DNA from 2 places in the Pseudomonas sp. 300 genome. Region 2 is predicted to be linked to the other one. Evidence: predicted binding sites of a transcription regulator. Region 2 holds the regulator's gene; the other holds the start of a gene.

Region 1 (11,704 bases), on a different contig from region 2:
CTCCACACCAACGGCGCGGAGGCTTTGACTCAGACTTTGTTGAACAGCCCCAACTGAGCGATTTTGCTGAACGCCAGTTGCGAGGCCTGCAGCATGGTTTGCTGCAAGGTCAGGCGGGTCATCACCGTGGCCGGGTCCGAATCACGGATCGCCCCCTGGGTCTGCGTGTTGGCCTGCACCAGGCTCTGGTTGATATCGGTCTGGGTCGTCAGCGACGCACCGCGACCACCCACCGAGCTGATGCTGGAGGTCAACTGGTCCATGCCGCTGGCAAGGTTGCCGATGCCCGAACCGATGGCTGCGTTGAGCTTTTGGATGGCCAGCGGATCGTTGTTGGTCGGCGTCGACAGCGCGGTTTTCAGCTGGCTGACGGTGTCCAGAATGTTCTGCGTCTGGTGAGTGTTGACCGTGACGGAGAACTGGTCACCGGCAAGCATCGTCGGTGCCGGCGCGCCGCTCAGCGTAAAGGCAACACCCGATGCGGTGGCGACGTTGCCCGCCAGAACACCACTGGAAACCGGCTTGCTGTTGGCGGTCAGAGGCGCGGCGTACAACTCGAAAGCCGTAGGGCTGGTGAACTTGAGAATCGCCTCGCCCTCCGGAAAGCTGGCGTGGTAGGCGGCACTGTTGGTAATGCTGGTGTTGGTGACGACTTCGCTAGACACGTTGCCCGGAGCACGGGACGCATTGAAGCTGTCCGGCTTGGCCGCCAGGGTGAAGCTGTAGGCATTGGGGGACGGAGGCGCCGGAAACACGGTTGCCGGAACGTCGCCAGCCTTCATGTTGATGTTCAACTTCAGGTCAACGCCACGGAAATTGATCGTCTGTGTGGCAGCACCACCGGAGGAGCTGAACGCGCCATTGCCAGTAGCCTCGGACGTGACGTCATTACCCAGCGAATCGCGAATTTCCAGTTGCGTAGGGCTGAGGACATTCACGGTGTAAGGCTCGCCACTGCGGAATTTGGCGTTGTAGGTCACGTCGGAACCTACCTGACCATTGGAAAGCACCACGCGACCGCCATCGACGAGCGGTGCAGGCGAAGTCATTGTGGTCTGCGTGCGACTGGTGTTGATGGCTTGCTGGAACACAGCCCAACCGGTGCTGTTGGTGGCCATCGACTGGGTGTCGCCAATCGGCAGGTCCAGCGTGACCTGATCACCGTTATAGCTGTAGGTGCCGTCGGTATTGCGCGAGAACGGAACGGTATCGCCCTTGGAACCGGAGAAAATGTATTTGCCGTTTTCGTCCTTGGTGTTCATCAGGCTCAACAGCTGCTCTTCGATCTGGCTGAGCTCCGAAGCGTTGGCCTGGCGGTCGGCATCGGTATAACCGGCGTTGCCGGCACCCAGGGCCAGTTCCTTGGCGCGTTGCAGCACGTTGCCGATGCTGGTCATGACCGCTTCAGTCTGACCCAGCGTGGCTTTGATCGTCGTCATGTTGTTCGAGAACTGATCGAGCATCGAAGCCTGCTGACCTAATTGAAGCAGGCGCGAGGCACCGACGGGATCATCGGCGGCGGTGTTGACGCGAACCAGGCTGCTCGCCTCTTCGCTGCTCTTGACCACGTTGGCGAAGTTCTTCGAATAGTTGGCAGCCGAGGACTCGTAAAACTGGGCGGTAGAAATGCGCATGGGCTACGACTCCTTAAAGACTGTTGATCAGTGTGCTGAAAATTGCCTGCGCAGCCTTGATGATCTGCGAAGACGCGGTGTAGTACTGCTGATACTTGACCAGGTTGCCGGTTTCCTCATCGAGGTCGACACCCGAGAGCGAATCGCGCGCGCCCTTGGCATTCGCCAGGATGGCGCCCGTCGCCGCACTGTCGAGCTTGCCCTGTGCAGCTTTGGAACCCACGCCCTCGACCAGTTTGCCGTAAGCGTCGTTCAGGGAAATGCCTTTGCTGGCCGAACCGGTATCCACGGTCTGCGCGGTCTGCAAGCCGGCCAGAGCGGTGCCGTTACGGTTGTCCAGGCTGCCAGGCTGACTGAGCGAGACGTTGATGGCCGCGCCGCTGCTCGGCGCGCCAGCGAAGGTCATGCTGAAGGTCGCGGTGTACTGAGTGGCAGGCGCAGGCGGGATCGGCGCACCCGTGGCATCCTTGAGCGGAATGCTCAGGTTCAGGGTGTTGCTCTCACCTGGCTTGATGGTGCCGCCGCTGATCAAACCGCCATTGGCATCCAGGAACTGGTAGGCCTGGCTGGTGCCGTCGGCGGACACCGCACCAAATACCAGCTTGGTCGGTGTGGAGTTTTTCAGGCCGTTCTGCATCGCGGTGGCGGTCACCGCGTCGTAGATATCGAATTTGGTCGTCAGGGTCGGTTGACCGCTGGCCGGGATCGTCAGGGTGCCGCTGCCACTGCCGCTCGCTGCAATAGCCGCGCCCAGCGGTGCCGCGATGGCCAGACGCTTGGAGTCGGTCATCTCGGTCTTGATGTTCGCCGCCGCATCGCGGGTCGGGGTGATCCTGAAGGAGTCGCCCGCCGTGGCAGAAGCCGCATTGAACTTCAGCTCGACGCCGTCGATGACCGCGGCCGTGGCCGGCGGCGCCGTGCTGAAAGAGCCCATGGGCGTGTTGTCCGGCAGGCGCTGAACGGTGTAATCGGTGGCGGTGGTGAACGTGACCTTGTAATCGTTGATGGTCAGCTTGCCGGTGTCCTTGATGCTCACATCAAAGTTGCCGGCGCCCCCGTTGTTCAGGCTGGCGACGCTGCGTTCAGAGACCAGCTTGGCCGAATTGATATTGTTGAACAGGTTCGAACCGAAGTCACCGTTCTTGTCGATGCCCTGGGCCTGGAGACTGTTCATCTGGTCGGCGACGACCAGGGCCACACGGCCCAATTCGTTCATGGCCGGGTCCAGCACGGTGCTGCGATAACGCAGCAGCCCGCCGATCTCGCCGCCAGTCATGATCGCGGTGATATCAATGGTGCTCGAACCACGATTGAGTTGCAGCGACAAGCGGCCCGGATCGTCTTTGCCCGGTACCACTTCAAGTTTACTGGCCGTGTTACCCATGACCAGCGGCTGACCGCTGCCCAGATAAATGTCGAGACTGCCTTCACGCTCAACGACCTGCGCGCCGGTGAAGGTGGACAGCTGACGCACGGTTTCGTTACGCGCATCAAGCAGATCGTTGGGCATGCCACCGGAGTTGGAAACCTCGGAGATCTTCTGATTCAACTGCGCCACGGTAGCGGCCAGCTTGTTGACCTGATCGGCCATGTTCGTCAGGTTGCCGTTGATATTGGCATTCTGCTCGGTCAGCTGTTTGGACATCGAGTTGAAACGGTTGCTCAAGGCCTGAGCGTCGCTCAGCAACAACTGGCGGGAAGCATCGTCACCCGGCTTGGCATTGACGTTCTGCACCGAGGCAAAGAACTTGGTCAGTGCGCCGTTCAGACCCGTGCTGGTGTCAGAGAGCAATTTGTCCAGCGGCGTGACCTGATTCAGGTAGGCGGCCGAATCGCTGTTGAGCGAAGTGGTGGTCTGCAACTGCGCATCGAGGTAGCTGTTGTACACGCGACGCACATCGGCCAGGGTCGTGCCGGTGCCGATGAAGACATTGCCGAACTGCTGCGAGGCCTTGGTGCCCTGCACTGTTTGCTGGCGGGAGTACCCGGCGGTGTCGACGTTGGCAATGTTGTTGCCGGTGGTCATCAACGAGGATTGGCCAGCGGCCAGACCCGACATCCCGATATTGAGCAAACTCATGGTTCGACCTTAATCCTTGTGCCTATAAAGGCGTGGTGGAAACGCCCGCCGCAGCGTAGTTCTGGTAACTCGTCATCTGCTTGGCTATCTGCGAAATCTTGCTCGCGTAGTCGGGGTCGGTTGCGTAACCGGCCTTTTGCAACTCGCGTACAAACTGTTCTGGGTTATCGGCCGACTTCACGACATCTTGATAGCGATTGTTGGTTTGCAACAAAGTCACAAGGTCATGGAAGCTGTCCTTGTAAGAGTCGTAGGAACGGAACTCGGCCGTCTCCTTGACCATCGCGCCATTCCTGAATTCGCTGGTGATCGCCCGTGCCGAATTGCCCGTCCAGTTGCTGCTGGCCTTGATGCCGAACAGGTTGTGGCTGCTGCTGCCATCCTGGGCGCGCATGACCGATTTGCCCCAGCCAGTTTCCAGCGCCGCCTGAGCCACCAGGTAACGCGGATCGACGCCGATGCGCTCGGCGGCTTCCTTGGCCATCGGCAACATGGTGTTGACGAACTGGTCGGCAGAACTGAAGGCTTTTTTCGCGGGCGCCAACGGTATCTGAGCGATGGCTCGCCCATGAATCTGCAAGCCGGCGCTCGATGCCGCTTGCGCAGTGGCCAGCCAGTCACCATTGAACAAAGGCCCCGATCCGGTCGGCACAGTGCGCTCGGGCAATCGAGTGCCGGGGAGCTTCGCGGCGGTCGTCGTCGCCGAAGGCACCAGGCCTGCCAGCAAACGATCAGCCAGCTTCGGTGGCAACGCCAGGCGCCGCTGATTGATCAGCGCCATGTCGTTGCGATGAGCACCCTCGCCTGCCGCCTGTGGAGCGCTGATCGAGCGCGAAGCCCACAACGGACGCTGGCCATTGACTCGCGACAGCGGCCCATTGGTGGCGGTCGTGCCGGCAGCTATCGGCGTCTGCGCCGCCGCTTTGGCCGCTTCCTGCTTGGCCGCCGACAGCGTTGCCGCTTCGCCCGGCGCCAGTGGTTTGTTCTTCGACATCTGCCGCATCAGCACGTCCGCCAGACCAATACCACCGCCTTCGCGGGACATGGAAACGGCCAGCTGCTGGTCGTACATTTCCTGGTACTGCTTGGCTGCCGGAGTGTTGAGCGGATTACCCTCACCCAGCGTGTCGGTCGCCTTGCGCATGGACTTGAGCATTTCACCGAGAAACAGCGACTCGAACTCCTGCGCCACTTTGCGCAGGTTTTCGTCACTGTTCTTGTCGCCGACCTTGAGCTGGTTCAGGCGGTTGAGGTCCGAGTAGGAACCCGAATCCGCACTGCTGACCAGACCACTCTTGTACATATCCATGGTCGCCGGCCTCAGATCACGATCAGGTCGGCTTGCAACGCGCCGGCCTGTTTCAGTGCTTCAAGGATTGCCATCAAGTCACCTGGCGCCGCGCCGACCTGGTTCACCGCACGCACGATCTCGTCGAGGGTGGTGCCCGGGCCGAACTTGAACATCGGTTTGGCTTCCTGCTGAGCATTGACCCGCGAGCGCGGCACGACAGCGGTCTGACCATTGGACAGAGGGCCTGGCTGGCTGACGATCGGGTCTTCGGTGATGGTCACGGTCAGGCTGCCGTGAGTCACGGCGGCCGGGGACACCTTGACGTTCTGGCCGATCACGATGGTGCCGGTGCGGGAGTTGATGATGACTTTCGCCACCGCTTGACCCGGATCGACTTCAAGGTTCTCGATGATCGACAAATAGTCGACGCGCTGACTCGGATCGAGTGGCGCACTGACGCGAATCGAACCGCCATCGATGGCCTGGGCAACGCCAGGGCCGAGCAGGTCGTTGATCTTGTCGACGATGCGCTTGGCGGTGGTGAAGTCGGAACGGTTGAGGTTCAACGTCAGGCTGTTGCCCTGGTTGAAACCGCTCGGCACCGAACGCTCGACCGATGCACCACCAGGGATGCGGCCGGCCGACGGAACGTTGACGGTGATCTTCGAACCGTCGCGACCTTCAGCATCAAAACCGCCGACCACCAGGTTGCCCTGGGCGATCGCGTAGACGTTGCCGTCGATACCCTTGAGCGGCGTCAGCAGCAAGGTGCCGCCACGCAGACTCTTGGAGTTACCGATGGAGGCCACGGTGATATCCACCTGCTGACCCGGCTTGGCGAAGGCCGGCAAATCGGCACTGATCGACACTGCCGCGACGTTCTTCAACTGCACGTTGCCGGAACCGGCCGGCACCTTGATGCCGAACTGCGAGAGCATGTTGTTGAAGGTTTGCAGGGTGAACGGGGTTTGCGTCGTCTGGTCGCCGGTGCCGTTAAGCCCGACCACCAGGCCGTAACCGATCAATTGGTTGGAACGTACGCCGGAAATACTGGCGATATCCTTCAGCCGCTCGGCTTGAGCGTTGAAGGCCGCAGACAGCAAAAGCGCGGCCACCATGAGGCTTTTGAAATTCAACGTGGCCACCTAGAAAGGGAACAGCGGGCTGAGGAAGAAACGGTCGAACCAGCCTGGCTGACTCGCATCGGCAAACGAACCGGTGCCCGAATAGGTGATGCGTGCATCGGCGATACGCGTTGACGAAACCGTGTTGTCGGTGGCGATGTCATCGGCCCGGACCAGGCCGGCGATTCGCACCAGCTCATCACCGGTATTGAGGGTCATCCACTTCTCGCCACGCACAGCAATGATGCCGTTGGGCAAGACGTCGGCCACCGTCACGGTGATCGAACCGGTCAGGCTGTTGCCCTGACCGGCCTTGCTGTCACCCTTGGTCGCGCGGTCGCCGCTGTAACTCGCATTCAGCGTCAGGTCCCCGTCACTCAATGGATTGTTGGTGTTGGGGATTGCGCCGAACAACGACGTCAGGCCAATGCCGGCCTTGCTGTTCTTGGCCACTTGCGAGTTGGCGTTTTTACTGGCTTGGGTTCTTTCGTTCAGGGTGATGGTGATGATGTCACCGACCCGGAACGCCTTGCGGTCGCTGTACAGGTTCTGTTCGAAACCGGCCTGGTAGATCGAGCCATTATTCGCGGCGGCCGGCAACGGCGTACGCGGCAACACCGGGGCGTAGTAAGGGTCATTGGGCTTGGGCGTCGGACCGACGCAACCCGCCAGCGCGGCGACGCCACTCAGTGCCAGGACAGATACAAAGCGATTCATGACCCTACCTCACGGTGTTGCAGGCGACCTCATGGCCGCCTCATAGACTTGATTACAGATTCTGCGTTACGAACGAGAGCATCTGGTCGGCGGTGGAGATCACCTTGGAGTTCATCTCGTAGGCGCGCTGAGTGGTGATCATGTTGACCATCTCTTCAACGGTGCTGACGTTGGAGGTTTCCAGGGTGTTCTGCAGCGTGGTGCCGAAACCGGCCAGGCCTGGCGTGCCGACTTGCGGCGCACCGCTGGCGGCAGTTTCCAGGAACAGGTTGTTACCCACCGCTTGCAGGCCGGCCGGGTTGATGAAGTCGGCGGTTTGCAGGTTGCCGATCACCTGGGACGCCGGGTTACCGGCAACGGTGATGGACACGGTGCCGTCACGACCGACCGTAAAGGTCTGAGCGTCGTTCGGGATGACAATGGCCGGTTCCAGGGCGAAACCGCTGGCGTTGACGATCTGACCGTTGGAGTCGAGGTGGAACGTACCGTCACGGGTGTAGGACGTGGTGCCGTCCGGTTGCAGGATCTGGAAGAAACCGCGACCGTCGATGGCCATGTCCAACGGTTGTTCGGTGGTTTGCAGGCTGCCGGCGTTGAAATTTTTCTGGGTGCCGACAATGCGCACACCGGTACCCAATTGCAGACCCGACGGCAGTTCGCTGTCCTGGGTCGACTGGGCGCCAGGCTGGCGTTTGATCTGGTACAGCAGGTCCTGGAACTCGGCGCGGTCACGTTTGAAACCCGTGGTCGACACGTTCGCCAGGTTGTTGGAAATGGTCGTCAGGTTGGTGTCCTGGGCGGACAGACCTGTTTTGGCAACCCATAGAGCCGGAAGCATTCGATTCTCCTCGTGCGCCTGTTTTACGGCGCGACGTTCTGATAATTAGCTGATCTGCAAGACCCGAGCCATGGCCTGGTCGTCATCTTTGGCGGTGTTCATCATCTTGATGTGCAGCTCGAACTGCTTGGCCAGGGCCAGTACCGAGGTCATCTCTTCCACGGCATTGACGTTGCTCGACTCAAGGAACCCGGACACCAGCTTGACGTTGGCATCGGCTTGCGCCGGCTTGCCGTCCTTGGTGTGGATCGAACCGTCCAGGCCTTTGGTCATGTTCTTGAAGTCCGGGTTGACCAGCTTGATGCGGTCGACTTCGGCCATCACGCGCGGGCCTTCACCCATCGCACGAATGCTGACAGTGCCATCTTCACCCACTTCGATTTGCTGCTCGGGCGGCACGGAAATCGGCCCGCCATTGCCCATCACCGGCATACCGTTGCCGGCCCGCAGCACGCCCAGCGCGTCAACGTTCAGGCTGCCGGTGCGCACGTAGCTCTCACCGCCATCCGGGTTCTGCACCGCGATCCAGCCGTTGCCCTGCACCGCGACGTCGAGGTCGCGGCCGGTTTGTACCAGGGAGCCCGCGGAGAAGTCGGTGGCCGGACGTTCGGACATCGCAAACGCACGCGCCGGAAAGCTGTCACCGAACACGGGCATCGAACGCGCCTGCTCCAGGTCTTTCTGGAAGCCGTTGGTGGAGATGTTCGCCAGGTTGTTCGCATGAGCCTTCTGCGCCAGTGCATTCTGGCTGGCGCCGGTCATTGCCACATAAAGGTACTTGTCCACACTCTTTCCTCTGCATGCCGGACGTTTGCCGCCCACCGCTGTACTGCTGAGCCATAAGCAATTTGCAGACCAACTTTTTTCTGGCGGCGCGGGGCCCGGCAAACAAAGGACTTGAGGGGTTCAGAGGGGAATGAGGGATTGTGTCAAAGACGAAAAACCGGCGGTGTTATGCCGTTATGTGGCAAGGCTTGACCCAGGTGCCAACAGTGCTGACGCCTTCGCGGGCATGCCCGCTCCCACAGAGTTGTCGGGTGCCCACAGATTTTGAATCCATTGACAATCCCTGTGGGAGCGGGCTTGCCCGCGATGAGGCCAGCAAAATCAATGCAAGAGCCCGCTAAGACTCACTCTTGCCGACTTCATACTCACGCAATTTGTTGGCAATGGTCGTGTGCGAAACCCCCAACCGCTTACCCAATTGCCGACTGCTCGGATGCTCGGAATACAAACGCTCCAGCACCGCTTTTTCAAAGCGCCCGACAATCGCATCCAGTCCGCCTTCGAGTGAAAAATCGCCAAGCGGCTGACGCACGCCATAGTCTGGCAGTCGAATATGTTCAGCCTTGACCGTCCCGCCCTCGCACAACGAAACCGCCTGGAACAACACGTTTTCCAACTGTCGGACGTTGCCCGGCCAGTGATAGTGACTGAGCCGGTCCATCGCCGCCGGCGCCAGTTTCGGCAGCGGGCAACCGATTTGCCGACTGGCTTGATCAAGGAAATGCTCCACCAGTGGCGTCAAACCATCCAGGCATTCGCGCAGTGGCGGAATGTGCAGCGAAAGCACATTCAAACGGTGATACAAATCCTGGCGAAACTCGCCACGGGCGCACAATTCCGACAGGTCGACCTGCGTGGCACAGATCACTCGCACATCGAGATAGACCTCTTCATCACTGCCTACACGACGGAAGCAACCGTCCTGCAGGAAGCGCAGCAGCTTCACCTGTAGCCGCGGACTCATTTCTCCCACGCCGTCGAGAAACAGCGTACCGCCCGCCGTCAACTCCAGCAGCCCGAGCTTGCCTTCCGCCCGCGCCCCTTCAAACGCACCCGGGCCGTAGCCAAACAATTCAGTCTCGGCCATGGACTCCGGCAGACCGGCGCAATTGAGCGCCATCAGCGGTGACTGCCCCCGCGGGCTGGCCAGGTGGCAGGCCCGCGCCAGCAATTCCTTGCCGGTTCCGGTTTCGCCTTCTATCAATAGCGGCGCATCCAGCGGCGCCATGCGCCGGGCTTCACGCACCACCGCGGCCATGACTTTCGAGCTCTGGAAGATGCTGTCGAACCCACGCAACTCCTGTTTGCGCACGTTATAAATGCGCTCCCCTACCCGGTCGGCACGATGCAGCGTCAGCACCGCGCCGGCCATGGCCTCGCTGTCGTCATGCTCCGATTGCAGCGGCGCGATGTCGGCAAGAAAAACGTCGCCCTTGACCTTGACCCGCAGCCCGTTGATCCGAGATTTGTTGGCGCGCACCAACTCCGGTAAATCGAAATCCTCGGCATAACGCGACAAGGGAATCCCCGGCACCTCGTCGACACGCACCCCGAGCAACTGCGCTGCCGCGCGGTTGGCCGCGACGATCGAGCCACCCATGTCGATCGACAACACCGGAAACTCCAGGGCGCCGAGCAAGGCATTGAGCTCCATGTGCCGACGCTCGCTGGGCATCAGCCCTACCCGCTTGACGCCAAAGACCCCGGCAATCGATTCAAATTTCGGACGCAGTGCCTGGAACTGAATGTTGATCAGGTTCGGGCAATGCAGGTAGATCGCGTTGCCATGCTCGCCACCCACTTCACCACGAGCGACGTTGATCCCGTACTCGACGAGCAAGTTGAGAATGTCGCGCAGGATGCCGATGCGGTTCTGGCAGTGGACTTTGATACGCATATAAAAGACCTGATAAACGATGATTGACCTGTGGGAGCCAGCCTGCTGGCGATGGCGTCGCATCAGGCGATGTGGATGTCGAATGACACACCGCTATCGCCAGCAGGCTGGCTCCCACAGGGTTAGCGCCCGATTTTTCTGATGGGGCGCTCAGATGGCCGTCAAGATTATGTGACAGCCAAAGCGCTTTTCAAACCCGAGAATCTCAGCAACTACGCGGTAGTCGCCAATTCGTAACGAAAACTTTACGTTTTTCGCGGCTCTTTCCTACAGGGAGCGTCGATCACCTACTGCAATGCCGCAATCATTGGGGTATTCCTAAGTCATAGCAGGACATAACAAGAACGAAATCCCCTAGCAGGAGAGCAGCATGAAGCAGACGCACTACGTGGCTCGCGAGCCCGATGCGCAAGGTTTTATCGACTACCCCGCTGAAGAACACGCGGTGTGGAACACGCTGATCACTCGCCAACTGAAAGTGATCGAAGGGCGTGCGTGCCAGGAATACCTGGACGGTATCGAGAAACTCGGTCTGCCCCACGACCGCATTCCGCAACTCGGCGAAATCAACAAAGTCCTCGGTGAAACCACCGGCTGGCAGGTTGCCCGAGTACCCGCGCTGATTCCTTTCCAGACCTTCTTTGAATTACTGGCGAACAAGCAGTTTCCGGTGGCGACGTTTATTCGTACCCGCGAAGAGTTGGACTACCTGCAAGAACCGGATATTTTCCACGAGATCTTTGGCCACTGCCCGCTGCTGACCAACCCGTGGTTTGCCGAATTCACCCACACCTACGGCAAACTCGGCCTACAGGCTTCCAAGGAGGAACGCGTGTACCTGGCGCGCTTGTACTGGATGACCATCGAGTTCGGCCTGGTCGAGACGCCAGAAGGCCAGCGCATTTACGGTGGCGGCATTCTGTCCTCACCGAAAGAAACCGTTTACAGCCTGTCGGACGAACCTGAGCATCAGGCCTTCGATCCGCTGGAATGCATGCGCACGCCGTACCGCATCGACATCCTGCAACCGTTGTATTTCGTCTTGCCAAACCTCAAGCGTTTGTTCGACCTCGCCCATGAAGACATCATGGGCATGGTCAAGCAAGGTATGCAGCTGGGTTTGCACGCGCCTAAATTTCCGCCAAAAAAAGCCGCGTGATCCGCAGCTTTTAGAATCAAGTGAGCCTGTCAGGAAGCGACGCTTTGGTTTAGCGTGGTTGCACTGACGGCCGATTGCCAATCATTCGAATTCAGGAACAGATCATGTCCACATTGAACCAAGCCCATTGCGAAGCCTGCCGCGCCGATGCCCCTCAGGTCAGCGACGAAGAGTTGCC
Region 2 (11,704 bases):
CCATGACCACTTCGGTCACGCCCGCCACTTTGGCCGGGATCGCGTTCATCAGTACGGACGACGGATACGACGCCTTACCGCCCGGGACATAAAGACCGGCGCGATCCAGCGGCGTGACCTTCTGGCCCAGCACGGTGCCATCGGCCTCGGTGTAGCTCCAGGAATCCTGTTTCTGCTTTTCGTGGTAACTGCGCACGCGGGCCGCGGCTTTTTCCAGCGCTTCACGCTGCGGCACGGTGATCCGGGTCAGCGCCAGTTCCAGGCGTTCACGCGGCAGGATCAGGTCGGCCATCGAAGCGACTTGCAGGCCGTCGAATTTCTGGGTGAATTCCACCAGCGCCGCATCACCACGCTCGCGCACGGCTTTGATGATGTCCAGCACCCGCTGATTGACCGAGTCGTCAGACACACTTTCCCAGCTCAGCAGATGATCCAGATGATGTGCGAAATCCGGGTCAGCAGCGTTGAGTCGGCGAATTGCAGTCGGTGCGGTCATAGCGAGAGCCTCATAGGAATGGCAAAAACTCAGGCGCCCGAAGCTAACATTCGATCCGCTTGGGCACCTGAGAATTCTGGCTATGAGGCGGATAGACGGCGCGACTCAAGGCCGCGCAGGTGAATCAGCCGCGGTGTCGAGACTCCACTGCCTTGCGCAGGGTGTCGATCAACGCCTGGATACGGGCGTGCTGCATTTTCATCGAAGCTTTGTTGACGATCAGCCGGGAACTGATGTCGGCAATGAAATCCTGGGGTTCCAGGCCATTGGCGCGCAAGGTGTTGCCGGTGTCGACCACGTCGATGATCTTGTCCGCCAGACCGATCAACGGCGCCAGTTCCATCGAGCCGTACAGCTTGATGATGTCGACCTGACGGCCTTGTTCGGCATAGTAGCGCTTGGCAACGTTGACGAACTTGGTCGCCACCCGCAAACGGCCCTTTGGCTCGACATCGCCGACACGGCCAGCGGTCATCAGCTTGCACAGGGCAATGCGCAGGTCCAGGGGTTCGTACAGACCCTGGCCGCCATATTCCATCAACACATCTTTACCGGCGACGCCCAGGTCAGCGGCACCATGCTCGACATACGTCGGCACGTCGGTGGCGCGCACGATCAGCAGACGCACATCGGCCTGGGTCGTGGGGATGATCAGCTTGCGGCTCTTGTCCGGATTCTCGGTCGGCACGATGCCCGCTTCAGCCAGAAGCGGCAGGGTGTCGTCAAGGATGCGGCCCTTGGACAGTGCGATGGTCAACATGGGAAACGTCAGTCCTTATCAAGGTACGTGCCCGGTCACAAGCGGTGCCGGGCACACATCGAGAGTGAATTACCCTCGACTTGAAACGAATTCAACGGGCACATCCTTATGCCCATGCAGCAAAAAAACTAGCCCGGTACGCGGCGGATCTTGGCGCCGAGCATTTGCAGTTTCTCTTCGATGCACTCGTAACCACGGTCGATGTGGTAGATGCGGTCGATCAGGGTGTCACCTTCAGCGATCAACGCCGAGATCACCAGGCTGGCCGAGGCGCGCAGGTCGGTGGCCATGACTGGCGCGCCTTTCAGCTTCTCGGTACCGGTGACGATGGCGGTGTTGCCTTCGACCTGGATCTTGGCGCCCATGCGGTGCAGTTCGTAAACGTGCATGAAGCGGTTTTCGAAGATCGTCTCGATCACGGCACCGGTGCCTTCGGCAATGGCGTTGAGCGAGATGAACTGCGCTTGCATGTCGGTCGGGAACGCCGGGTACGGAGCGGTTCGCACGTTGACGGCTTTTGGCCGCTTGCCGTGCATGTTCAGCTCGATCCAGTCTTCGCCCGAAGTGATTTCGGCGCCGGCTTCACGGAGTTTTTCCAGAACGGCTTCGAGGATCGTCGGATCGGTGTCCTTGACCTTCACACGACCGCCGGTCACAGCGGCAGCGACCAGGTACGTCCCGGTTTCGATACGGTCCGGCATCACTTTGTAAGTGGTCGGATGCAGACGCTCGACGCCATCGATGGTGATGGTGTCAGTGCCAGCGCCAGTGATCTTGGCACCCATGGCGATCAGGAAGTTCGCCAGGTCGATGACTTCCGGCTCGCGGGCGGCGTTGGCCAGCACGCTGCGACCCTTGGCCAGAGCAGCGGCCATCATGATGTTTTCGGTACCGGTCACACTGACGGTATCGAAGAAGAAGTGCGCGCCGCGCAAGCCACCTTCAGGCGCCTTGGCCTTGATGTAGCCGCCTTCGACGTCGATGACCGCACCCATGGCTTCAAGACCACGGATGTGCAGGTCCACCGGACGCGAACCGATGGCGCAACCGCCAGGCAGTGCGACTTCGGCTTCACCGAAGCGGGCAACCATCGGGCCCAGCACCAGGATCGACGCACGCATGGTTTTAACCAGTTCGTACGGAGCAATCAGGGTCTTGATGGTGCGCGGGTCGATTTCGACGCTGAGTTTCTCGTCGATCACCGGCTCGATGCCCATGCGACCGAACAGCTCGATCATGGTGGTGATGTCGTGCAGGTGCGGCAGGTTGGCAACCGTCACCGGGCCATCGCACAGCAGGGTTGCAGCCAGGATCGGCAGGGCAGAGTTCTTTGCCCCGGAAATGCGGATCTCGCCATCAAGACGAGCGCCACCGGTAATAATCAATTTATCCATAAGAATCTCGACGCCCTTGGGCTCAGGTGCGCTCGGCCCAGGCCGCGCTGCTGAAAAATTTCATAGTGACCGCATGGATGCTGCCATCGGCGATCCATGGGTTCAAATGGGCATAGATGCTTTGCTGACGCTTGACCGGGCTCAGTGCCGCCAGTTCATCGCTAATCACGTTCAGCTGAAAGTTGCAGCCTTCGCCTTCAACTTCCACCTGGATTCCTGGCAGCTTTCCTTCAAGGAAGCTCTTCACTTCTACGGCCTGCATGCTCAACCTCAATCGGCGCCCTGTGCGCGCGGGTCGGACATCATACAAAAAAGCCCCGCGCCTGCGAACCCCGCGAAGCAGGACTCTGACGGGGGGCTTCTCTGTCGATGCGGTTAGGGATGCGCCAACAGCTCGGTCAATTCGCTGACCTGAGCAATTTCGCGCATGTCTTCGGGCATCGCGCGGATGCTCAGCGGCTTGCCGGCCTCCTGCGCATCCCGAATGAAACACAGCAGCAGCGACAAGCCGACACTGCTGGATTTCAGTACCGCCGAGCAATCCACCACCAGTGCGGGGGCCTTGCTGGCCTTGATCAGCGCCTGGCCCTGCTTGCGCAGGCCGGGGCCGGTACGGTAATCCAGCATGCCGCTGAGCATCAGCTCACCGGATTCGCTCATGCGAATGGCCGATACACTCATTGGGTCTGCTTCTCGCTGGCTTCCTTGGCTTTGGCGACTTCACCGGCCCAACCATTGATGGTCTTGTCCAGGTCGTTGCCATTGCGCTGCATCGCATCAGCGAACTGATCGCGGAACAGCTTGCCGATGTTGATGCCGTTGATGATCACGTTACGCAACTTCCACTCGCCGTTGATCTTTTCCAGTGTGTAGGACACAGGATAGATCGCGCCGTTGCTGCCCTTGACCGTCATGCCAACGCTGGTGCGGTCTCCCGACTCATCCTTGGCAGGGTCGACGACGATGCCCTGGTTGTTGTACTCCAGCAGGGCGTTGCCATAGAACTGGAACAGGCCCTTTTTGAAGTTTTCTTCGAAGGTCTTCATTTGCGCAGGCGTGGCCTTGCGCGAATATTTGACCGTCATGATGCTCTTGGAAATGCCCTCGGCATCCACGACAGGGCCGACGATGGTGTTCAGCGCTGTGTAAAAGTCCTGCGGGTCCTGCTTGTACTTCTCTTTGTTGGCCGACAGATCCGCCAGCAAGCGGGTCGTGGTGTCTTGAACCAGTTCGTGCGCGGAAGGCGCCGCCACGGCGTTAGCCATCAACGGCAGAGCCGCGAGTAATACCAACAGGCCACGTCGCAAGGTAGAGATCATTCAAAAGCTCCTCATTTGGCGTCTTTGCTAACGGTATTGAGCAGGAATTTACCGATCAGGTCCTCGAGCACCAGCGACGACTGGGTGTCGTGGATGGTTCCACCATCCTTGAGCAAGCCTTCTTCGCCGCCCACGCTGATACCGATGTATTTCTCGCCCAACAGGCCAGCCGTCAGGATAGATGCAGTGGAGTCAGTCGGCAGGTTATCTACGCGCTTTTCCAGTTGCATCGTCACTCGACCGGTGAAACTGTCGCGGTCCAGATCGATCGCCGTGACCTTGCCGATGGTCACACCGGCCATGGTCACTTTAGCTCTGACCGTCAAACCGGCGATATTGTCGAAATAGGCATACAGTTTATACGTATCGGTGGTTGCGCTCGGGGACAGGCCACTCACCCGCAACGCCAGCAACAGCAAAGCCAGGATGCCAGCCAGCAAGAAAAGGCCGACACCGATTTCCAGGGTGCGGTTTTGCATCAGAAATCTCCAAACATCAAGGCGGTCAGAATAAAGTCCAGGCCGAGTACAGCCAACGAGGCATACACAACGGTCTTGGTAGTGGCACGACTGATCCCCTCGGATGTGGGCTCGCAGTCATAGCCTTGGAATACGGCGATCCAGGTCACGACAAAAGCGAAGACTATGCTTTTGATAATGCCGTTCAGCACATCGTCCGCAAAGGTCACGCTGTTTTGCATGTTCGACCAGTAGGAACCTTCATAGACACCCAGCCAGTCGACGGCCACCCACGAACCGCCCCAGATACCCACCACGCTGAAAATCATCGCCAGCACCGGCAGGGAAATGAAGCCGGCCCAGAGGCGCGGGGCAATGATGTATTTGAGCGGGTCGACACCAATCATTTCGAGACTGGACAACTGCTCGGTGGACTTCATGTTGCCGATTTCAGCCGTCAGGGCCGAACCGGCGCGCCCGGCGAACAACAACGCCGTGACCACAGGACCCAACTCACGCAACAACGTCAGCGCAACCATCTGCCCGACCGCCTGTTCCGAACCATAGCTGGACAGGATGTTGAACCCCTGCAGCGCCAGCACCATGCCGATGAACACCCCGGAGACCACGATGATCACCAGGGACATCACGCCCACCGAATGCAATTGCTTGATCAGCAGCCCGAACCCGCCACCGATGCCGCCACGGCCGAGCAAGGCATGGAACAGGAAGATCGCCGAACGGCCGAACACCGCCATCACATCAATGCCGCCGTGACCGAAACGACGTACGCGTTCTAATAGTGAAATCTTGCGCATCAACGCTTCCCCAGAAGATCTGCGCGGTAATCCGTCGCTGGAAAGTGGTATGCGACCGGACCGTCGGGATCGCCGGTCATGAATTGACGAATTCGAGGCTCCTGCGAATTCATCAGCTCCTCGGGAGTGCCCTGCCCCAACACTTGCCCGTCGCCCACTACATAAATGTAATCGGCGATGCTGGCCGTCTCGGCCAGATCGTGGGAAACCACGATACTGGTGATACCCAGCGCATCGTTAAGCAAACGGATCAGGCGCACCAACACGCCCATTGCGATAGGGTCCTGGCCGACAAAGGGTTCGTCATACATGAGAATCTGCGGATCCAGGGCAATCGCCCGCGCCAGCGCGACACGGCGCTTCATGCCGCCGGACAGCTCGTCAGGCATCAGGTCGATGGCGCCACGCAGGCCAACGGCCTGTAATTTGAGCAGGACAATGTCCCGGATCATTTCTTCCGGAAGCTCGGTATGAACGCGTAGCGGAAAGGCGACGTTCTCGAACACATCGAGGTCGGTAAACAGTGCGCCACTTTGGAACAGCACACCCATGTGCTTGCGCGCGTCGAACAAATCGCTGCGCGAAAGCTTCGGCAGGTTTTGACCGTTGACCCAGACTTCGCCCTTGGTAGGACGCAGTTGTGCGCCCATCAAACGCAGCAATGTGGTCTTGCCACACCCGGAAGGCCCCATGATGCCGGTGACCTTGCCGCGTGGAATACGGATATCGACGTTATTGAAAATGCTGCGCGAACCGCGCTTGAAGGTCAGTCCCTTCAGCTCGACCGCGTAGGCGTTATCGGCACTCATCTAAACTCCTTGCGATGCAGCCTCTCACTCGGACGCCTGACTTTCTGGCGAAAGCACATACATCCCGGGCAGGCCGAACTGGCGGCGAACTATATCACTGCAAAGGCCAAGCGCCCAAGCTCCAAGCCGGGCCATATTCAGTAGCATGACAGGCAAAAAGCAGCATTTAGAGGGTTTCGGAAGAAGGGAATGTCAAAGCGCGACGAACTTGCGTGAGGGTTTTGATCATTACCGCTATAATCGCCGCCTTTTCATCAGGCTATACGATTTCTGACATGAGCCAATCCAGCGACCTGATTCAATCAGCACAACGCACCATCCGCCTCGAACTGGAAGCCGTACAAGGCTTGCTGCCCCATATCGACGCAGATTTCGTACGCGCTTGCGAGATGATTCTGGCCAGCAAAGGCCGCGTGGTCGTGGTCGGCATGGGCAAATCAGGGCACATCGGCAACAAGATCGCGGCCACCCTGGCCAGCACCGGCACCACGGCTTTCTTCGTACATCCGGCTGAAGCCAGCCACGGCGACATGGGCATGATCACCCGCGACGACATCATCCTGGCCCTGTCGAACTCCGGCTCCACCAACGAAATCGTCACCCTGCTGCCGCTGATCAAGCGCCTGGGCATCAAACTGATCAGCGTGACCGGCAACCCCGACTCACCGCTGGCCAAGGCTGCCGAGGTCAACCTCAACGTGCACGTGGAGCATGAAGCCTGCCCGCTGAACCTGGCACCGACGTCGTCGACCACCGCGGCGCTGGTCATGGGCGATGCTCTGGCCGTTGCGCTGCTCGAAGCCCGCGGTTTCACCGCTGAAGACTTCGCGTTTTCCCATCCCGGTGGTGCGCTGGGCCGACGCCTGTTGTTGAAAGTGGAAAACGTCATGCACGCCGGGCAAGAGCTGCCGCAAGTCCAGCGCGGCACTCTGCTCAAGGACGCGCTGATGGAAATGACCCGCAAAGGCCTGGGCATGACCGTGATCCTCGAAGCCGACGGCAAACTCGCCGGGATCTTCACCGACGGCGATTTGCGCCGCACCCTGGATCGCAGCATCGATATCCATAGCGCGACGATCGACCAGGTCATGACCGCCCACGGCAAGACTGCTCGCGCCGAGATGCTCGCGGCCGAGGCACTCAAAATCATGGAAGACCATAAAATCAACGCGCTGGTCGTGGTCGATAGCGAAGACCGCCCGGTCGGCGCCTTGAACATGCACGACTTGCTGCGTGCGGGAGTAATGTAATGAGTGCGGACCTGCTGCAACGCGGCAAACAGATAAAACTCGCGGTATTCGACGTCGACGGCGTCCTGACCGACGGACGCCTGTATTTCCTTGAAGACGGCAGCGAATTCAAGACATTCAACACACTCGACGGCCAGGGCATCAAGATGTTGATGGCAGCGGGCGTGCAGACGGCTATCATCAGCGGCCGCAAGACCCCGGTGGTCGAGCGACGGGCGAAGAACCTCGGTATTCCCCACCTTTATCAGGGCCGCGAAGATAAACTGGTGGTGCTCGACGAGCTTCTCGCCCAGCTCAATCTAAGCTATGAACAAGTCGCCTACCTCGGCGACGACCTGCCAGACCTGCCGGTGATTCGCCGCGTCGGCCTGGGCATGGCGGTGGCCAATGCCGCCAGCTTCGTGCGTGAACACGCCCACGGCATCACCCAGGCCCGTGGTGGCGAGGGTGCCGCTCGCGAATTCTGCGAATTGATCCTGCGCGCCCAGGGCCGCCTCGATGCGGCCAACGCCGCGTACCTGTGAGCCAACTATGCTGAGCAAGAAATTTCGTAACATCCTGGTGTTCGGTTGCATCGCAGCGATTTTTGCTGCGGTCGGCTACTGGAACATCAGCCCGGAACGCTTCCTCGACAAGCCAGTGGCTACAGTCAATGAGAGCGAAATCGACTACTACGCGATCAACGCGCACAGCGTGCAGTACCTGCCGGATGGCAAACTGCAGTACGAGATGACGTCCGACAAGGTTGAACATCTGAAAGCGACCGAAGTGACGCTGTTGACCAACCCGGACCTGAACCTGTTCCGCGGCACCCAGTTCCCTTGGCACGTCCAGAGCGAACACGGCGAAGTCAACCCGGACGGCACTCAGGTCGAACTGATCGACTCGGTGCGCATCACGCGCTTCGACGAGAAAAACCGCAAGACCCTGATTACCTCCACCCGCATGACCGTGTTCCCGCAACAGCAATATGCGCAGACCGAGCAACCCGTTAGAATCGACGGCGCTGGCGGTGTATCGACTGGCAAGGGAATGAAAGCGTATTTGAAAGAAAGCAGGATACACCTGCTATCGAACGTAAGAGGACAGTATGAGGCTCGTTAAAACTCTCCCTATTTTGCTCGGTCTGGGCGCAGCACTGGGAAGCGTGAGCGCCTGGGCTCTGCCGAACGATCAACAGCAGCCTATCCGTATTCAGGCCGACGACGCCCAACTGGACGACAAGAACGGCATTGCCACCTATAAAGGTGACGTGATCATCACCCAAGGCTCGATGATCGTTAAGGGCAATACTGTGACCATGACCCGCACCCCTGCGGGCGACATCGACGTGGTGACTTCGGTGGGCAACCTCGCCTACTTCGAACAACTGCAAACGGCAGGCGACACCAAGCCCGTTCAGGGCTGGGGGGTCACCATCCAGTACCACGCCTCGCAAGACCGCGTCGTGCTGATCGATCGCGCCAAAGTTGTCGATAAAGACGGCAACGTCACCCAAGGCGAGAAAATCGTCTACGACACCAATAAAAAGCTTGCCAGCGCCGGTCGTGCCACAGGGACCAATGTGACCGAATCGCGTCCGCGCATCGACATGGTGATCCAGCCGAAAAAGAAAACCGAAGAGCAAAAGGCCCCGTAATGGCAACTCTGAAAGCTCAGCATCTGGCCAAGAGCTACAAGAGCCGTCAGGTCGTGCGCGACGTCAGCCTGTCCATCGACAGCGGTCAGATCGTCGGCCTGCTTGGCCCTAACGGCGCCGGTAAAACCACCTGCTTCTACATGATTGTCGGCCTGGTTCAGGCCGATCAGGGCCGCGTCCTGATCGATGATCTGGACGTCAGCCACCAGCCGATGCACGGTCGTGCAAAGGCCGGTATCGGCTATCTTCCGCAAGAAGCGTCGATCTTCCGCAAACTCTCGGTCGCCGACAACATCATGGCGATCCTCGAGACCCGCAAGGAACTCGACAAGGCCGATCGTCGCAAAGAGCTGGAAAGCCTGCTGCAGGAATTCCACATCAGCCACATCCGCGACAACCTCGGCATGAGCCTGTCCGGTGGCGAACGCCGCCGCGTGGAAATCGCCCGGGCACTGGCGACCAACCCGAAATTCATCCTCCTCGACGAACCGTTCGCCGGTGTGGACCCGATTTCGGTGGGCGACATCAAACAGATCATCTACCACCTCAAGGCCAAGGGCATTGGCGTGCTGATCACTGACCACAACGTCCGTGAAACCCTGGATATCTGCGAAACCGCCTACATCGTCAACGATGGCCAACTGATCGCCGAAGGTGACTCGGCCACCATCCTGGCCAACGACCTCGTGAAAGAAGTCTATCTGGGCCACGAGTTCCGTCTGTAAGCGCTGAGGTGTCTGGCTGGTTGTCCGTGCGCTTGTCTCGATAAAAAATCAATAGTTTTTTATTGTTACAGCGCTCTAGGCAAACGCTACGGTTTCGGGCATATAATTTGCTTATGTTTGGCGCTTCGGCGCCCTGTAGTGGATGGCGCATGCGCGCCGGCGAATAAGGTGTTTAGCCCCTGCCATGAAACCATCGCTAGTCTTGAGAATGGGCCAGCAGCTGACGATGACACCGCAGCTGCAACAGGCCATCCGCCTGCTCCAATTGTCGACCCTGGACCTGCAACAGGAAATCCAGGAGGCCCTGGAGTCCAATCCGATGCTCGAACGCCAGGAAGAAGGCGACGACTTCGATAACGCCGACCCCTTGGCCGACAAAGCCGAACAGCAACCCAATGCCGACGTCTCGGAACCCTCCTACCAGGAAACCGCCCCGACGGTGGACAACCTCGAGGAAGGTGACTGGAACGAGCGCATTCCCAACGAGCTGCCCGTCGACACCGCCTGGGAAGATGTCTACCAAACCAGCGCCAGCAGCCTGCCGAGCAACGATGACGACGAGTGGGACTTCACTACCCGTACATCCGCCGGTGAGAGCCTGCAAAGCCACCTGCTGTGGCAGCTGAACCTGGCGCCGATGTCCGACACCGATCGCCTGATCGCCGTAACCCTGATCGATTGCATCAACAACCAGGGTTACCTGGACGAAACCCTCGAGGAAATCCTCGAAGCCTTCGACCCTGAACTCGACATCGAACTGGACGAGATCGAAGCCGTCCTGCATCGCATCCAGCAATTCGAACCTGCCGGCATCGGAGCCCGCAACCTGGGTGAATGTCTGCTGCTGCAATTGCGCCAGCTGCCGGCCAAGACACCTTGGCTGGCCGAGGCCAAGCGCCTGGTCAGCGATTACATTGATTTGCTCGGCAGCCGTGACTACAGCCAGCTGATGCGCCGCATGAAGCTCAAGGAAGATGAACTGCGCCAGGTGATCGAACTGGTCCAGAGCCTCAACCCGCGCCCTGGCTCGCAGATCGAATCCAGTGAAGCCGAGTACGTCGTACCCGACGTGATCGTGCGCAAAGACAACGAGCGCTGGCTGGTCGAACTGAATCAGGAGTCGGTGCCACGGCTGCGGGTCAATGCCCAATATGCCGGTTTTGTGCGCCGCGCCGACACCAGCGCCGACAACACCTTCATGCGCAATCAGTTGCAAGAGGCCCGCTGGTTCATCAAGAGCCTGCAAAGCCGCAACGAAACCCTGATGAAAGTTGCCACCCAGATCGTCGAGCATCAGCGCGGTTTTCTGGAATACGGCGACGAAGCGATGAAGCCGTTGGTACTGCATGACATCGCCGAAGCGGTGGGCATGCACGAATCGACGATTTCGCGGGTGACCACACAAAAATTCATGCATACCCCTCGGGGCATATATGAGCTGAAGTACTTTTTCTCCAGCCACGTCAGCACGTCCGAAGGCGGTGAATGCTCGTCCACAGCGATCCGCGCGATCATCAAAAAACTGGTTGCCGCTGAAAATCAGAAAAAGCCGTTGAGTGACAGCAAGATCGCTGGTTTACTGGAGGCACAAGGCATTCAGGTGGCTCGCCGCACCGTCGCCAAGTACCGCGAATCCCTCGGGATCGCGCCTTCGAGCGAACGCAAGCGGTTGATGTAGAGCCACGCCACAGCGTTCCAGTGGTAGATCATCTGGTCTACCGCTTTATGCACTGGCAACGAAGGAGAAGCTGTATGCAAGTCAACATCAGTGGACACCAACTGGAAGTGACCGAACCTCTTCGCACCTACATCGGCGAAAAACTCGAACGGTTAGAGAGGCATTTCGACAAGATCACCAACGTGCAGGTCACGATGACGGTCGAAAAGCTGAAGCAGAAAATCGAAGCCACGCTGCATATTCCCGGCAATGAAGTGGTCGCCAACGCGGAACATACCGATATGTACGCGGCGATCGACGCATTGACCGACAAGCTGGATAAACAACTCAAAAAGCATAAGGAAAAGACCCAGAGCCT

Evidence for each region. The regulator sigma-54, encoded in region 2, starts transcription at its own class of promoters, with help from an activator protein. The targets are predictions, from matches to a motif close to ANTGGCATNNANNTTGCTNT.
Region 1: a site for sigma-54 is predicted at 8,525-8,544, ahead of Q7W83_RS19210 (flagellar basal body rod protein FlgF). Genes of this name have one in related genera too.

What each region holds. Positions count from the first base shown of each region.
Region 1 is NZ_JAVLRV010000002.1:2,798,365-2,810,068, forward strand. Features, by position in the region: gene Q7W83_RS19180 (flagellar hook-associated protein 3) at 30-1,634, opposite strand; gene flgK (flagellar hook-associated protein FlgK) at 1,648-3,714, opposite strand; gene flgJ (flagellar assembly peptidoglycan hydrolase FlgJ) at 3,737-5,023, opposite strand; gene Q7W83_RS19195 (flagellar basal body P-ring protein FlgI) at 5,035-6,123, opposite strand; gene flgH (flagellar basal body L-ring protein FlgH) at 6,151-6,846, opposite strand; gene flgG (flagellar basal-body rod protein FlgG) at 6,899-7,684, opposite strand; gene Q7W83_RS19210 (flagellar basal body rod protein FlgF) at 7,730-8,470, opposite strand; gene Q7W83_RS19215 (sigma-54-dependent transcriptional regulator) at 8,808-10,367, opposite strand; gene phhA (phenylalanine 4-monooxygenase) at 10,738-11,526, shown strand; gene Q7W83_RS19225 (4a-hydroxytetrahydrobiopterin dehydratase) at 11,631-11,704, shown strand, end outside.
Region 2 is NZ_JAVLRV010000001.1:944,325-956,028, reverse strand. Features, by position in the region: gene hisD (histidinol dehydrogenase) at 1-496, opposite strand, end outside; gene hisG (ATP phosphoribosyltransferase) at 621-1,256, opposite strand; gene murA (UDP-N-acetylglucosamine 1-carboxyvinyltransferase) at 1,385-2,650, opposite strand; gene Q7W83_RS04320 (BolA family protein) at 2,673-2,912, opposite strand; gene Q7W83_RS04315 (STAS domain-containing protein) at 3,026-3,331, opposite strand; gene Q7W83_RS04310 (MlaC/ttg2D family ABC transporter substrate-binding protein) at 3,328-3,969, opposite strand; gene mlaD (outer membrane lipid asymmetry maintenance protein MlaD) at 3,981-4,448, opposite strand; gene mlaE (lipid asymmetry maintenance ABC transporter permease subunit MlaE) at 4,448-5,245, opposite strand; gene Q7W83_RS04295 (ATP-binding cassette domain-containing protein) at 5,245-6,054, opposite strand; gene Q7W83_RS04290 (KpsF/GutQ family sugar-phosphate isomerase) at 6,330-7,304, shown strand; gene Q7W83_RS04285 (KdsC family phosphatase) at 7,304-7,828, shown strand; gene lptC (LPS export ABC transporter periplasmic protein LptC) at 7,836-8,408, shown strand; gene lptA (lipopolysaccharide transport periplasmic protein LptA) at 8,395-8,943, shown strand; gene lptB (LPS export ABC transporter ATP-binding protein) at 8,943-9,668, shown strand; gene Q7W83_RS04265 (RNA polymerase factor sigma-54) at 9,853-11,346, shown strand; gene hpf (ribosome hibernation-promoting factor, HPF/YfiA family) at 11,421-11,704, shown strand, end outside.